Linked DNA regions of Plantactinospora soyae. The protein of the gene in region 1 interacts with the protein of each later gene in a pairwise test. Links are inferred from orthologs where the notes say so. Each region holds a gene or a part of one and is shown in the gene's direction. Other genes may lie near its edges.

Region 1 (7,014 bases):
CGCCGGCCTGGCGCCCGCGCGCTGGCTGGCCGGCCTCGGCCTGGCCGCGATGCTCGGCTTCCTCTGGGTCTTCGTCGCCAGCAACGCGGGTGCGTCCCTGGGGCCGGTGGTGGCCGGCCGGGCACTGTCCTGGCTGGTGGTGCAACTGCTCGCCGTCGCTGTCGTGGCCGCGGCGGTCGCCACCGTGATCGGTTGGGTCCGGGCCCGAGCCGTCACCCCCGGACGAGACCGGCTCCGGCTCGGCCTGTTGCTGACCGGAGCGCTGGTCTTCCTGCCGTGGGCGGCGTACTGGGGGCTGTTGCTGCCGTGAGCGCGGGAGCTGTGGGTACGGCCCTCGGCTCGGTCGGGCGGTACGCAAAGCCTCGTACCGCCCGTCGACGGCGGGCGGTACGAGGCTTTGCGTTCGGCGCTGGGTCAGACGCGGGCGCGGCGGGCCAGACGCTCCGGGTCGAGGATGATGATGCTCTTGCCGTCCAGGCGCAGCCAGCCGCGCGAGGCGAAGTCGGCGAGCGCCTTGTTGACGGTCTCCCGGGAGGCGCCGACGAGCTGGGCGATCTCCTCCTGGGTCAGGTCGTGGGTGACCCGGAGTACGCCGCCGTCCCGGGTGCCGAACCGGCCCGCCATCTGGAGCAGGTTCTTCGCCACCCGACCGGGCACGTCCGTGAAGATCAGGTCGGCCAGGTTGTCGTTCGTCCGGCGCAGTCTCCGGGCGAGGACCCGCAGTAACTGCTCGGCGATCTCCGGCCGGTTGTTCAGCCACGGCCGCAGCGCCTGCTTGCGCAGCCGGGCGAGCCGGGTGTCGATCACGGCGGTGGCGGTCGCCGTACGGGGACCGGGGTCGAACAGTGACAACTCGCCGACCATGTCCGAGGGGCCCATCACGGCGATCAGGTTCTGCCGACCATCGGCGGCACGCCGACCAACCTTGATCTTGCCGCTCAAGACGATATAAAGGCTGTCGCCCGGCTCGCCCTCGTTGAAGACGATTTCGCCCTTACGGACCTCGATCGTCTCCATGTCCTTTGCGAGCGCCTCGGCAGCCTCCGGGTCGACGCCCTGGAAGATCCCGCTGCGGGCAAGTACCTCGTCCATTGCGCACCTCCGCCTACGCGGGCCGTCCCGCCGGCCGGGTTCGTGGCCGGTGTTCCCCCGCGCGCCGCCAAGTCTAGGCGCATGTGAAGAGTAATCGGAGGTGGCCCCTGGAATCTTGATCCGGTACCGGACAAGCGTAAGAGCAGATGAGCGGGGGTACGTCCGGTTCGTTCCGCCGTGTCACCGGTCGGGCGGGTCCGGCCGGGCACGGAGCGACCGGCCCGGGCCGCCCCGGAACCGGGCATCGGACGGGAAAACGGCAGGTGCCCGGTGGGGAGTCGGCCGCCGGACCGACGGGTACGTAGGGTCGACCGGTGTCGTCCGAGCCGCTGTTGACCTCCCGTACCGAGGACGGGCGGGACATGCCGGTCCTGGTCTGGCGCCTCACCGCGCCGACCCTGGCGATCAGCTCCGCTCCGCTCGGCGGCGGGATCGGCGTACGGCACTGGGTGGTCAACGCGACCGTGCCGATGTCGTACCGCCGGGACGACCCGGACGTCCACCTCGGTGAGCTGGCCGACCGGCTGGACCTGCGCGGGCCCGGGGTCGGACTGCTCACCGGCGTCGACGTCGCACAGGTGGTGACCGCTACCGACACCGGTGTCCGGCTCTGGGCCACCGTGGGGCTCGGTGCCCCGATCTGGGCCGCCGCTCCGGGCTGGGAGGCCGCCGCTCCGGGCTGGGAGGTCGCCGCTGCGGACGGTGAGCAGGAGCCGGAGGCAGGATGGCCCGGGGCGGCGCGGCCGGATACCGGGGAGCTGGAGCGGGAGCCGGCGCGACCGGTCGGCACCGTCAACATCGTCGCGCTGCTGCCGGTCCGGTTGAGCGACGCGGCACTGGTCAACGCCGTCGCCACGGTCACCGAGGCGAAGGCACAGGCGCTCCGGGAACTGGGTCTGCCGGCCACCGGCACCGCCACCGACGCGGTGACCCTGCTCTGCCCGCCCGACGGCCCGGCCGCCCCGTACGGCGGCCCGCGCTCCCGCTGGGGTGCGCCACTGGCCCGAGCCGCATGCCGGGCGGTACGGATCGGCGGCGCCACCCCCGGCGTCCCCTGGTCGGACCGCTGAGCCGGTCGGATCGCTGAGCCGGTAGGACCGCTGAGCCGGTAGGAGTACCGAACCGCCGCCGGGGCGTGCGTCACGACGGCGGGCGCCCCGGCGGCGGGGAGAGCGGGGGTGTTGGCGGCTGGCGGATCGGTGGCGAGATTCCGGCCTGTCGGCGGTCGCTCGCCTTGCCCACTCCCGGTACTGTCACCGGGCGATGTACGACACCAATCGACCTCCTCCGAAGTCCCGCCGGGCGCCCCGACGCACCGGCCGGACCGTTCTCATCGTGACCGCGGTCCTGACGGTGCTCCTGGGCACCGGTGTGGCCGCGGTGGCGGTCTTCAACGTCATGGGTGACGACTCGGCCGCGCCGCAGACACCGGGCGCGGCCAGCGGGAGCACCTCGACCGACCCGTCGCCGACCGGCAAGCCGGAGCCGAAGGTCATCTCCATGTCGGCCACCGGGGACATCGTGATGGGCAACGCCCCGGGCCGGCTGCCCTCGGGCGGGGGCAAGGGCTTCTTCAACTCGGTCAAGAAGGCGCTCGCCGCCGACCTGGTGATGGGCAACCTCGAGGAGCCGTTGACCGATGACACCGGCACCTCGAAGTGCGGCGCCAACTCGACCCGCTGCTTCCAGTTCCGGGCCCCGCCCGGGTACGCGGCGCACCTGAAGGAAGCCGGCTTCGAGCTGCTGAACCAGGCCAACAACCACGGGTACGACTTCGGCAAGGCGGGCTACCGGAACACCCAGCTCGCGCTGGAGAAGTACGACCTCCAGCACACGGGTGCGCCGAACCAGATCACCGTGGCCGAGGTCGAGGGCGTCAAGGTCGCTGTGGCGGGCTTCTCGTCGTACCCCTGGTCCAACAGCCTGACCAACATCACCTCGGCGAAGAAGGTGATCCAGAAGGCCGCGACAATGGCCGACCTGGTCGTCGTGCAGGTGCACATGGGGGGCGAGGGCTCCGAGAAGACCCGGGTACGGCCCGGCACCGAACTCTTCCTGGGCGAGAACCGGGGCGACCCGATCAAGTTCTCGCGCGCGATGATCGACGCGGGCGCGGATCTGATCGTCGGCCACGGGCCGCACGTGATGCGGGCGATGGAGTTCTACAAGGGGCGCCTGATCGCGTACAGCCTCGGGAACTTCGCCGGTGGCGGCGGGACGCTCAGCAACAACGGGCGGCTCGGTTGGGGTGCGGTGCTCAAGGTCTCGCTCGCCTCGGACGGTACCTGGGCCGGCGGGCAGCTTCTCTCGACGTACATGAACGACGCGGGCAAGCCGACCATGGACGGCCAGAAGCGCGCGCTGGGCCTGGTACGCGATCTGGGCAAGTCCGACTTTCCGAAGACCGGCGCGAAGCTCGCCACGGACGGCAAGATCTCGCCGCCCGCCCCGGCGAGCTGACCGGCTGACCGTCAGGTTCCCAAGCTTCGGCCTCGTCCGGCTCCCGGGCTTCGACGTCGTTGCCGCGACGTAGGCTGGCCGACGTGAGTGCGACAGACGATTCCGTCGACACCGGGGTCGTGACGGCACCCGGTGCGGCGACCAAGGCGATCCGGGCCGCCCGGCCGTCCCGCCGTACGGTGGAAACCGATCTTGGTCGCAAGCGGCGGGCCCGGCGGATCGGGCGGCTGCTGACCGAGGCCCATCCCGACGCCCACTGCGAGCTCGACCACTCCGGGCCGCTGCAACTGGCCGTGGCGACCATCCTCTCCGCCCAGTGCACCGACCAGCGGGTCAACGAGGTGACGCCGAAGTTGTTCCGCCGCTACCCGACGGCGGCCGACTACGCCGGGGCGGACCGGGCCGAGATGGAGGAGCTGATCCGGCCCACCGGGTTCTTCCGGAACAAGACGAACTCGCTGATCAACCTCGGCCAGCAGCTCGTCGAACGGTACGACGGCCAGGTGCCCGGCCGGCTGGTCGACCTGGTGACCCTGCCCGGGATCGGCCGGAAGACCGCCAACGTCATCCTCGGCAACGCGTTCGGGGTGCCCGGGATAACCGTCGACACCCACTTCCAACGGCTGATGCACCGGTGGGAGCTGACCGCCGAGACCGACCCTGTCAAGATCGAGCACGCCGTCGGGGCGCTGTTCGAGCGGCGCGACTGGACCATGCTGTCCCATCGGGTGATCTTCCACGGCCGGCGGGTCTGCCACGCCCGCAAGCCCGCCTGCGGGGCCTGCACGCTGGCCAGCGTCTGCCCGTCGTACGGCACCGGGCCGACCGAGGCCGCCCCGGCGGCCAAGCTGCTCAAGGGCCCCCGGGCCCGTGAACTCGCGGTACAGGCCGGGGTGGACCCCGATCTGGTGCCGCCGACCGCCGTCGTCTCGGACACCCCGTGAAACGGCTGCTGCTCGCCGGGTCGCTCGTGCCGCTGCTGCTGCTCGCCGCCGGCTGCACCGGCTCGGACCCGGACTCCGAGGCCGGCCCGGTGCCGGCCGGCCAGACCACCGGAACCACGGCGTTCGCGGACTGCGGCACCCTGACCGCACCGCTGCCCGCCCCGACCCCGACCGACACCGCCGAGGCGGCCGGTCCGGGCGAAGCACTGCCGGCGCTGACCCTGCCCTGTCTGGCCGGGGACAGCCGGGTGGCAATCGGCGAGCTGCGCGGACCCGCCGTGATCAACCTCTGGGCCCACTGGTGCGCACCCTGCCGCAAGGAACTGCCGGCCTTCCAACGGCTCTCCGAACGGACCTCCGGCACGCTGCGGGTGCTGGGCGTGAACGCCCGGGACAGCCGGTCCCGCGCGGAGTCGATCGGCGAGGACTTCGGACTGCGGTTCCCCACGCTCTTCGACCCGGACGACCGGCTCCGGGTGGCGCTCGGCCGCAACGTGCTGCCGATCACGCTCTTCGTCGACGGCGAGGGACGGATCCGGCACCGGGACGAGACCGGCGCGCTGGACGACGCGGAGCTGGCCAACCTCGTCCGACAGCACCTGGGGGTGGCGGTGTCGTCGTGACCGACCGGGAACTTCCGACCTGGTGCGAGCCACTGCTCACCCGGGTCCGGTCGGCCCGTACCGAGGACTTCACCCGGCTGCGTACCCCCGTCAACGGCGGGCGGGCCAGCGCCGTACTGGTGCTGCTCGGTGAACAGCCGGCACACGGGCTGGACGTACTGATCCTGCAACGCGCGGCGACCCTGCGTACCCACGCCGGCCAGCCGGCCTTCCCCGGTGGCGCCTGCGATCCGGGCGACGCGGACGTGGCGGCGACCGCGCTGCGGGAGGCACACGAGGAGGTCGGCCTCGACCCGGACAGCGTCACCGTGCTGGCCCAGCTGCCCAGGCTGTGGATTCCGGTCAGCGACTTCGTCGTCACCCCGATCCTGGCCTGGTGGCACCGGCCCCATCCGGTGCACTCCCGCGAGCCGGCCGAGGTGGCACACGTGGCCCGGCTGCCGGTCAGCGAACTGGTCGACCCGGCGAACCGGGTCCGGGTACGCCATCCCAGCGGCTGGATCGGTCCGGCCTTCCAGGCCCGCGGCATGCTGGTCTGGGGCTTCACCGCCGGGGTGCTGGCGGCGCTGCTCGACATGGCCGGCTGGGCCCGCCCCTGGCCCCAGGACCGGGTACTGGAACTGCCGCCGGCCAGCCCCGCGCCGGCACCGGACGCGAGCGCCGACGAGCCGGAGTAACGGACCCGCGACCCGACCGAGCCAGAAAGTGATTCGGCTGTCTCCGTCGTGGCGAGGTCATTCTCGGGTCGCCCCCGTACCCTGAACGGGTGTCGGTGGTGGATGTCGTCCTGATTCTGCTCATGTTGCTGTTCGCGATCAGCGGCTACCGGCAGGGCTTCGTCATCGGACTGCTCTCCTTCACCGGGTTCTTCGGTGGCGCGCTGATCGGGTTGCAGGTCGGCCCGCTGCTCGCGGAGCAGTTCTCGAACAACTCGACCCGGGTCGTGGTCGCGTTGATCGCGATCTTCGGCCTTGCGGTGCTCGGCCAGGCCCTCGCCGGGTGGCTCGGCTCGCATCTGCGGCACGCCATCACCAGTCAGGTGGGCCGGCGGGTGGACGACGTCGGCGGCGCCATCGTCTCGCTGCTCGCCGTACTGCTCGTCGCGTGGCTGGTGGCCGTACCGTTGGCGTCGTCGTCGCTGCCGTGGCTCGCCAGCGCCGTCCGCAACAGTGCCCTGCTGACCGTGGTGGACCGGGCCCTGCCGGAGGAGGCCCAGGCGCTCTCCCGGGCGTTGCGGGACACGGTCGACACCAACGGTTTCCCGGACGTCTTCGGCGGGCTGGCCCCGACCCGGTCCCGCGAGGTGGCCTCGCCGGATCCGGCGCTCGCCGGATCCCAGGCGGTGGTGAACGGCCGGCGCTCGGTGGTCAAGGTGCTCGGCAACGCGCCCAGTTGCTCCCGCCGGATCGAGGGCTCCGGCTTCGTCTACGCCGACAACCGGGTGATGACGAACGCCCACGTGGTCGCCGGGACCCGGAGCGTCTCCGTCGAACTGGCCGGCGAGCGGCACACCGCCCGGGTGGTCGTCTACGACCCGGACCGCGACCTGGCCGTGCTCTACGTGCCGAAGATGACCGCCCCGATCATGCCGTTCGCCCCCCGCGAGGCGGAGGTGGAGGACGACGCCATCGTGCTCGGCTTTCCGCTTGACGGCCCGTACAACGCCCAGCCGGCCCGGATCCGTGACATCGGTGAGATCAGCGGTCCGGACATCTACGAGTCCGGACGGGTCAACCGGGAGATCTACACGATCCGGGGACTGGTCCGGAGCGGAAACTCGGGCGGACCACTGGTGACCACCGGCGGCCAGGCGCTCGGAGTGATCTTCGCGGCGGCGGCCGACGATCCGAACACCGGGTTCGCGGTGACGGCCGACGAGGCCCGGTCGACCGCGA
Region 2 (7,567 bases), 7.0 Mb from region 1 along the record:
AGACACGTCGCAACGGGACAGTGTGTCGCAACCGTCAGTTCTTACCCGGCTCCGCCGCGTCGCCACAGCCGACCGATCTGCTGCCCCGAACGGCTTCGCCGACCAGGCACACCCGACCGAATCCGGCAATGCCGCTCCCTTGCCTTCACTCGATGTTCGACGGGTAGTTATCGGGACGATCAACCCAGGGAACCGGTGATCGCCAGGCTGCTCCCAGTCTGTCCACGCAGATCCTGGGAGATCCCGATGGCCCTGTCCCGCCGTACCCTCCTGCTCACCAGCGCCGCGGTCGGTGCCGCCGGCGCGGTCACCGTGCTGCCCTCGGCCGCCGTAGCCGGCCGGCCGCTCCGCACCGATCCCTTCACCCTCGGCGTGGCCTCCGGCGACCCGGACCACGACGGTTTCGTGCTCTGGACCCGGCTGGCCCCGACCCCGCTCGCCGAGGACGGCCTGGGCGGGATGCCGAACCGGACCGTGCCGGTGCGCTGGGAGCTCGCCGCCGACGAGCGGTTCCGGCACGTCGTACGGCGCGGTAGCGCGGTGGCCCGCCCGGAGTCGGGGCACAGCGTGCACGTCGAACTGGACGGCCTACAGCCGGGACGCGAGTACTTCTACCGGTTCCATGCCGAGCGGCACACCTCGCCGGTCGGCCGGACCCGCACCGCGCCGGCACCGTGGGCGTCCGGTGGCAAGCTCGTGATGGCCTTCGCCTCCTGCTCGCAGTTCGAGCACGGCTACTTCACCGCGTACCGGCGCCTCGCCGAGGAGGACCCGGACCTGGTCCTGCACCTGGGCGACTACCAGTACGAGTACACCAAGGACTCGTACAACATCCCGGGCGGCAACCCGCGCGACCACGAGGGCCCGGAGACCGTCACCCTGGCGAACTACCGGCAGCGGCACGCGCAGTACAAGTCCGACCCGGACCTCCAGGCGGCGCACCAGGTCGCCCCCTGGGTGGTGGTCTTCGACGACCACGAGGTCGACAACAACTGGGCCGACGAGGTGTACGAGCGGCCGGACATCCCGCAGCCGGACTTCCTGGCCCGGCGGGCGGCGGCGTTCCAGGCGTACTACGAGAACATGCCGCTGCGCCGTACCTCGATCCCGCGCGGCATCGACCTCCAGCTCTACCGCCGGATCCGGTGGGGGCGGCTGGCCAACTTCCACATGCTGGACACCCGGCAGTACCGGGACGACCAGGCCTGCGGCGACGGCACCCGGGACTGCCCGGCCGCGCTCGACCCGGCCCGCTCCATCACCGGCGCCGAGCAGGAGCGCTGGCTGATCGACGGCTTCCGCCGCTCGGAGGCCCGCTGGGACGTCCTCGGCCAGCAGGTCTTCTTCGGCCAGCGGGACACCGACGCCGGCCCGGCCAAGTTCACCTCGATGGACAGTTGGGACGGGTACGTCGGCTCCCGGGACCGGATCACCCGGGGCTGGGTCGAGGCCAGGGTCCGGAACCCGATCGTGCTGACCGGGGACGTGCACGCGCACTGGGCCACCGACCTCAAGCTCGACTACGACGACCCGACCTCGCGTACGGTCGGCAGCGAGCTGGTCTGCTCCTCGATCACCTCGGGCGGCGACGGCGCCGACTCGGTGACCGGCAGTCACCCGTACTTCCCGCACAACCCGCACCTGAAGTTCCACAACAACCAGCGCGGCTACGTGCTGACGAGGTTCACCGAGCGGGCGTTCAGCGCGGACTTCAAGGTGCTGCCGCAGGTCACCACGCCGGGCGCCCCGGTGCACACCCGGGCGTCGTTCGTGGTCGAGGACCGGGTGCCGGGGCTACGGCAGACGTACGACCGACCGGTCGACCCGGCCACCGCCGCCGCCCGGTCCGCCGTGGACCCGGCCGCCGAGACCCGGGCCCAGGAAACCCTCCGCCCCTAGTTCGGTGCAAGGAAGGGCCCCTTCCTATCGCTTTTTGTAGAAGAAGGGGCCCTTCCTAACACCCTGGGCCCCCGTGATCAGCCCGGCAGGAACGAGAACCGGACCTGCCGGGTGGTGTTGTCGCCGTTGGTGTCGACCAGGCAGATCGACTGCCAGGTGCCGAGTGCGAGCCGGCCGCCCAGTACGGGCAGCGTCGCGTACGGCGGCACGAAGGCCGGCAGTACGTGGTCGCGCCCGTGCCCCGGTGATCCGTGCCGGTGCCGCCAGCGCTCGTCGGTGGGCAGCACATCGTCCAGCGCGGTCAGCAGGTCGTCGTCGGAGCCCGCCCCGGTCTCGATGATCGCCAGCCCGGCCGTGGCGTGCGGCACGAAGACGTGCAGCAGCCCGTCACCCCTGCCGGCGAGAAACTGCTCGGCCTCTCGGGTGATGTCCCGGACCACGGGTCGGGATCCGGTCCGGATCGTGATCACCTCGCTCTGCATGAGCCTCAGTCTGCCGGAACGGGCGACTCCGGCGCAGCCGGGCGGCACGGCGGACGGGCGCTGACGCAACGCGCCTCAAAATGATCTTCGACCGGAAGATCTGCGGCGAAGACCGCCATGTTGCCGGAAAGTTACCCCCTGGTACCTGTGTCGAGCATCGCGTCTGCGCGGTCTAGACGTGACGGAGCTAGGCATGAGGAGGCAGGATGGCGCTAGAGACCTATCCCACACACAACCTAGGGACAGCCTGTGGCCACGGAACGCAAGCGCCCGGTGATCAGTGACGGCCTGCCGAGCCAGCTTCCGGACATCGACCCCGAAGAAACCAGCGAGTGGGTCGAGTCACTTGACGGTGTCATCGACGACCGAGGTGCCAAACGCGCCCGGTACGTCATGCTGCGCCTGCTGGAGCGGGCCAGAGAGCGCCAGGTCGGGGTGCCGCCCCTGACCACCACCGACTACATCAACACGATCCCGCCGGAGCAGGAACCCTGGTTCCCCGGCGACGAGCACATAGAGCGACGGATCCGGGCGTACATCCGATGGAACGCCGCCATGCTCGTGCACCGCGCCCAGCGGCCGGAGATCGGCGTCGGCGGACACATCTCCACCTACGCCAGCTCGGCCTCGCTCTACGAGGTCGGCTTCAACCACTTCTTCCGGGGCAAGAACCATCCGGGCGGTGGCGACCAGATCTTCTACCAGGGCCACGGCTCGCCGGGGATGTACGCCCGGGCGTACATGGAGGGCCGGCTCTCCGAGGACCAGCTCGACGGCTTCCGGCAGGAGCTCTCGCACCCGGGCGGCGGCCTGCCGTCGTACCCGCACCCGCGGCTGATGCCGGACTTCTGGGAGTTCCCCACCGTCTCGATGGGGCTCGGTGGGATCAACGCGATCTACCAGGCCCGGTTCAACCGCTACCTGCACCACCGGGGCATCAAGGACACCTCCGACCAGCACGTATGGGCCTTCCTCGGCGACGGCGAGATGGACGAGGTGGAGTCGCTCGGTGCGATCGGGGTGGCGGCCCGCGAGGAGCTGGACAACCTCACCTTCGTGATCAACTGCAACCTCCAGCGGCTGGACGGCCCGGTCCGGGGCAACGGCAAGGTGATGCAGGAGCTGGAGGCGTTCTTCCGGGGCGCCGGCTGGAACGTGATCAAGGTGGTCTGGGGCCGGGAGTGGGACCCGCTGCTCGCGGCGGACACCGACGGCGCGCTGGTCAACCTGATGAACACCACGGCGGACGGCGACTACCAGACCTACAAGGCGGAGTCCGGGGCGTACGTCCGGGAGCACTTCTTCGGCCGTGACCCGCGGACCCGCAAGATGGTCGAGCACCTCTCCGACGACGAGATCTGGAACCTGAAGCGGGGCGGGCACGACTACCGGAAGCTCTACGCCGCGTACAAGGCGGCCACCGAGCACACCGGCCAGCCCACCGTGATCCTGGCCAAGACGATCAAGGGTTGGACGCTCGGTTCGAGCTTCGAGGGCCGCAACGCGACCCACCAGATGAAGAAGCTGACCCTGGACGACCTGAAGACCTTCCGGGACCGCCTCTACCTGGACATCCCCGACAAGCAGCTGGAGACGAACCCCTACCTCCCGCCGTACTACCACCCGGGCGAGAAGTCCGAGGAGATGGAGTACCTGCAGGAGCGGCGGCAGCAGCTCGGCGGCTACCTGCCCTCGCGGCGGACCGCCTGGACGCCGCTGCCGGTTCCCGGCTCGGAACGGTTCGCCGACGTCAAGCGGGGCTCCGGCAAGCAGAAGATCGCCACCACGATGGCGTTCGTCCGGCTGCTCAAGGACGTGATGAAGGACCGGGAGTTCGGCAAGCGGTTCGTGCCGATCATTCCGGACGAGGCCCGGACCTTCGGGATGGACTCGCTCTTCCCGACCCAGAAGATCTACTCTCCGCACGGCCAGAAGTACACCTCGGTCGACCGGGAGCTGTTCCTGTCGTACAAGGAGTCGACCAGCGGGCAGATCCTGCACGAGGGGATCAACGAGGCCGGCTCGGTCGCGTCGTTCACCGCCGCCGGCTCGGCGTACGCCACCCACGGCGAGCCGATGATCCCGCTGTACATCTTCTATTCGATGTTCGGCTTCCAGCGCACCGGTGACGCGTTCTGGGCCGCCGCCGACCAGATGGCCCGGGGCTTCGTGCTCGGCGCCACCGCCGGCCGGACCACGCTCAACGGTGAGGGGCTGCAGCACGAGGACGGTCACTCGCACCTGATCGCCGCGACCAACCCGGCCGTGGTGGCGTACGACCCGGCGTTCGCGTTCGAGATGGCGCACATCTTCGAGCACGGCCTGCACCGGATGTACGGCGAGAAGCCGGAGAACGTCTTCTACTACCTGACCGTCTACAACGAGCCGATCCTGCAGCCGGTGGAGCCGGCCGAGGTCGACGTGGACGGGCTGCTCCGGGGGATCTACCGGTACTCGCCGGCCTCCTCGGTCCCGGGTCAGGACGGCGGCGACGGCCCGCGGGCCAACATCCTGGCCTCCGGCACCGGTATGCAGTGGGCGTTGAAGGCGCAGAACCTGCTGGCCCAGGACTGGGGGGTGGCGGCCGACGTCTGGTCGGTGACCTCCTGGACCGAGCTGCGCCGGGACGCGGTGGAGTGCGAGCAGCACAACCTCCTGCACCCCGGCGACGAGCAGCGGGTGCCGTACATCCAGCGCAAGCTGGCCGACGCGCAGGGGCCGGTGGTGGCGGTCAGCGACTGGATGCGGGCGGTACCCGACCTGATCTCCCGCTGGATCCCGGGCGACTACACCTCGCTGGGCACCGACGGCTTCGGTCTCTCGGACACCCGGCACGCGCTGCGCCGGCACTTCCACGTGGACGCGGAGTCGGTGGCCGTGGCCACGCTGCGCCAGCTGGCGCTCCGTGGGGTGGTTCCGGCCTCGGTACCGGTCGAGGCGGCGAAGAAGTACGCGATCGACGACATCGGGGCGGCTCCGGTGGGCGAGACCGGCGGGGACTCCTGAGCGGCGGTCGCTGAGCAAGGTCCGCGAGGGGCGGGTTGTCGCAGCCGCGACACCCCGCCCCTCAGCCGACCGTGGCCATCCCGGTGAGCCGGGCGAGTGAGCCTTCGAGGTCGGCACCGACCCGGCGCATCCCCCAGCGCAGCAGCGCCCCGCTGACCGGGCCGGCGGGCCACCGCACCATGATCAGACGAACCGAGGTGCCGTCCTCCTCCGGCGTGAGTTCGACGTACACCTCGGTGCGCGCCTCGGCGCGGGCGCCGGAGCCCTCGACCCGCTCGCGCCACGCGATCAACGTCGGCTCCTGGTAGGCGATCACCTCGGCGTCCAACGCCCGCCCGGCGGCGTGCACCCGTTGCCGTCGGCCGATCCCCTCGCCCGAGAGCACCTCCGCCTGTCGCACTCCGGCCAGCCAGCCCGGCAGGTCCTCGGCCCGCTGGACCAGGTCCCACACGGCCTCGATCGGCGCCGACACCCGTGCGCTGCGTTCTATGAGCATCATCCCTAGCCGCCTCCATTGCGGACAACCTGTGACCATTCGCAGCTTATTCACAATTACGGGCGAAATCGGACGATTGCGGGATGACACGCCGAAATGAACTACCACGGTGAAGTTCGACCGGGGGACGAAACCTGGTGGCGGCCGGCTCGGGAGGTCTGCGTAGGCTTGGGCCGTGACGGTACGCGTACGCTTCGCCCCCTCCCCGACCGGAATGTTCCACGTCGGCGGTGCCCGCTCGGCCCTGCAGAACTGGATCTACGCCAAGCAGCAGGGTGGCGTCTTCGTGCTCCGGGTCGAGGACACCGACGCGGCCCGGAACCGGCCGGAGTGGACCGAGGGGATCCTGTCCGCGCTGGACTGGATCGGGATCGAACGGGGCAGCTACGAGGGGCCGTACTTCCAGTCCGCGAACGCGAGCGAGCATCGGAACGCGGCGACCCGGCTGCAGAACGAGGGCCGGGCGTACTACTGCGACTGCACCCGGGAGTCGATCCAGGCGCGTACCGGCTCGCAGTACCAGGGCTACGACGGCTTCTGCCGCGACCGTGGTCTGGAAGCGGGCCCCGGCCGAGCGCTGCGCTTCCGTACACCGGACGAGGGCGAGACCGTGGTGGTCGACCTGATCCGCGGCGAGCCGACGTTCGAGAACAAGTTGATCGAGGACTTCGTGATCGCCCGGGGTGACGGCTCGGCCGTCTTCCTGCTGGCGAACGTGGTGGACGACCTCACCATGGGCATCACCCACGTCATCCGGGCCGAGGAGCACCTGCCGAACACGCCCAAGCAGCAGCTGCTGTGGGACGCGCTCGGGGTCAAGCCGCCGATCTGGGCACACGTACCGGTGGTGGTCAACGAGAAGCGGCAGAAGCTCTCCAAGCGGCGGGACAAGGTCGCCCTGGAGGCGTACCGCGACGAGGGCTACCTGGCCAGCGCCATGCGCAACTACCTGATGCTGCTCGGCTGGGCGCCCTCGGGCGACCGGGAGATCGTGCCGTGGTCGGTGATCGAGTCGGAGTTCCGGCTGGCCGAGGTGAACCCGTCGCCGGCGTTCTTCGACGAGAAGAAGCTGCGCGCGTTCAACGGCGAGTACATCCGGGCCCTGCCGGTCGAGGAGTTCGTCGATGCCTGCCAGCCGTGGCTGACCGGCACCGACACGATCGCCCCGCCGCCGTGGCGGCCGGAGGAGTTCGACGCAGCCGCGTTCGCCGCCGTGGCACCGCTCGCGCAGACCCGGGTCGCGCTGCTCAGCGAGATCGTCGCGAACGTCGACTTCCTCTTCCTCGAATCCCCGCTGATCGACGAGGCGGCCTGGGCGAAGAGCACCAAGGGCGACGCCGCCGAACTGCTCGACGACGCCGTCGCGGCGTTCGAGGCGCTGCCGACCTGGGAGACGGAGCCGCTCAAGGCGACGCTGGAGGAGGTCGGCACCCGCCGTGGGCTCAAGCTCGGCAAGACCCAGGCGCCGATCCGGGTGGCGGTCACCGGGCGCAGCGTCGGACTGCCGCTGTTCGAGTCGCTGGTCGTACTCGGTCGGGACCGGACCCTCACCCGGCTACGCGCGGCCCGGGTCCGGCTACAGCCCTGACCCGGCCGGGGCCCGTGCCCTGCGGCCGGAGCGTGCCGTCAGGCGCGGCACGGGGGCGCGCCGTTACTCCGCAGCGCGGGAGCGTGCCGTCAGGCG

The links. The genes of interacting proteins can lie anywhere in the genome.
Region 2: the proteins of nth (region 1) and aceE interact in binary tests that used the Escherichia coli proteins (3 or more experiments, as listed by UniProt). The link is inferred for Plantactinospora soyae from one-to-one orthologs.

Annotation. Positions count from the first base shown.
Region 1 is NZ_JADBEB010000001.1:2,372,567-2,379,580, forward strand. What follows is about bases 2,873-5,598. They hold nth (endonuclease III), read left to right. Parts: upstream 2,873-3,701; coding sequence 3,702-4,496; downstream 4,497-5,598. Other genes in these bases: H4W31_RS10620 (CapA family protein), read left to right, coding at 2,873-3,552; H4W31_RS10630 (TlpA family protein disulfide reductase), read left to right, coding at 4,493-5,119; H4W31_RS10635 (NUDIX hydrolase), read left to right, coding at 5,116-5,598. Outside these bases: H4W31_RS10605 (alpha/beta hydrolase family protein), read left to right, coding at 1-310; H4W31_RS10610 (Crp/Fnr family transcriptional regulator), read right to left, coding at 415-1,092; H4W31_RS10615 (adenosylcobinamide amidohydrolase), read left to right, coding at 1,407-2,162; more of H4W31_RS10620, read left to right, coding at 2,356-2,872; more of H4W31_RS10635, read left to right, coding at 5,599-5,796; H4W31_RS10640 (MarP family serine protease), read left to right, coding at 5,886-7,014. UniProt on the Escherichia coli protein: DNA repair enzyme that has both DNA N-glycosylase activity and AP-lyase activity. The DNA N-glycosylase activity releases various damaged pyrimidines from DNA by cleaving the N-glycosidic bond, leaving an AP (apurinic/apyrimidinic) site.
Region 2 is NZ_JADBEB010000001.1:9,414,572-9,422,138, forward strand. What follows is about bases 2,309-5,587. They hold aceE (pyruvate dehydrogenase (acetyl-transferring), homodimeric type), read left to right. Parts: upstream 2,309-2,630; coding sequence 2,631-5,387; downstream 5,388-5,587. Other genes in these bases: H4W31_RS41045 (YjbQ family protein), read right to left, coding at 2,309-2,381; H4W31_RS41055 (SRPBCC family protein), read right to left, coding at 5,449-5,587. In the rest of the region: H4W31_RS41040 (alkaline phosphatase D family protein), read left to right, coding at 247-1,899; more of H4W31_RS41045, read right to left, coding at 1,977-2,308; more of H4W31_RS41055, read right to left, coding at 5,588-5,886; gltX (glutamate--tRNA ligase), read left to right, coding at 6,059-7,471; H4W31_RS41065 (copper resistance CopC family protein), read right to left, coding at 7,535-7,567. UniProt on the Escherichia coli protein: Component of the pyruvate dehydrogenase (PDH) complex, that catalyzes the overall conversion of pyruvate to acetyl-CoA and CO(2).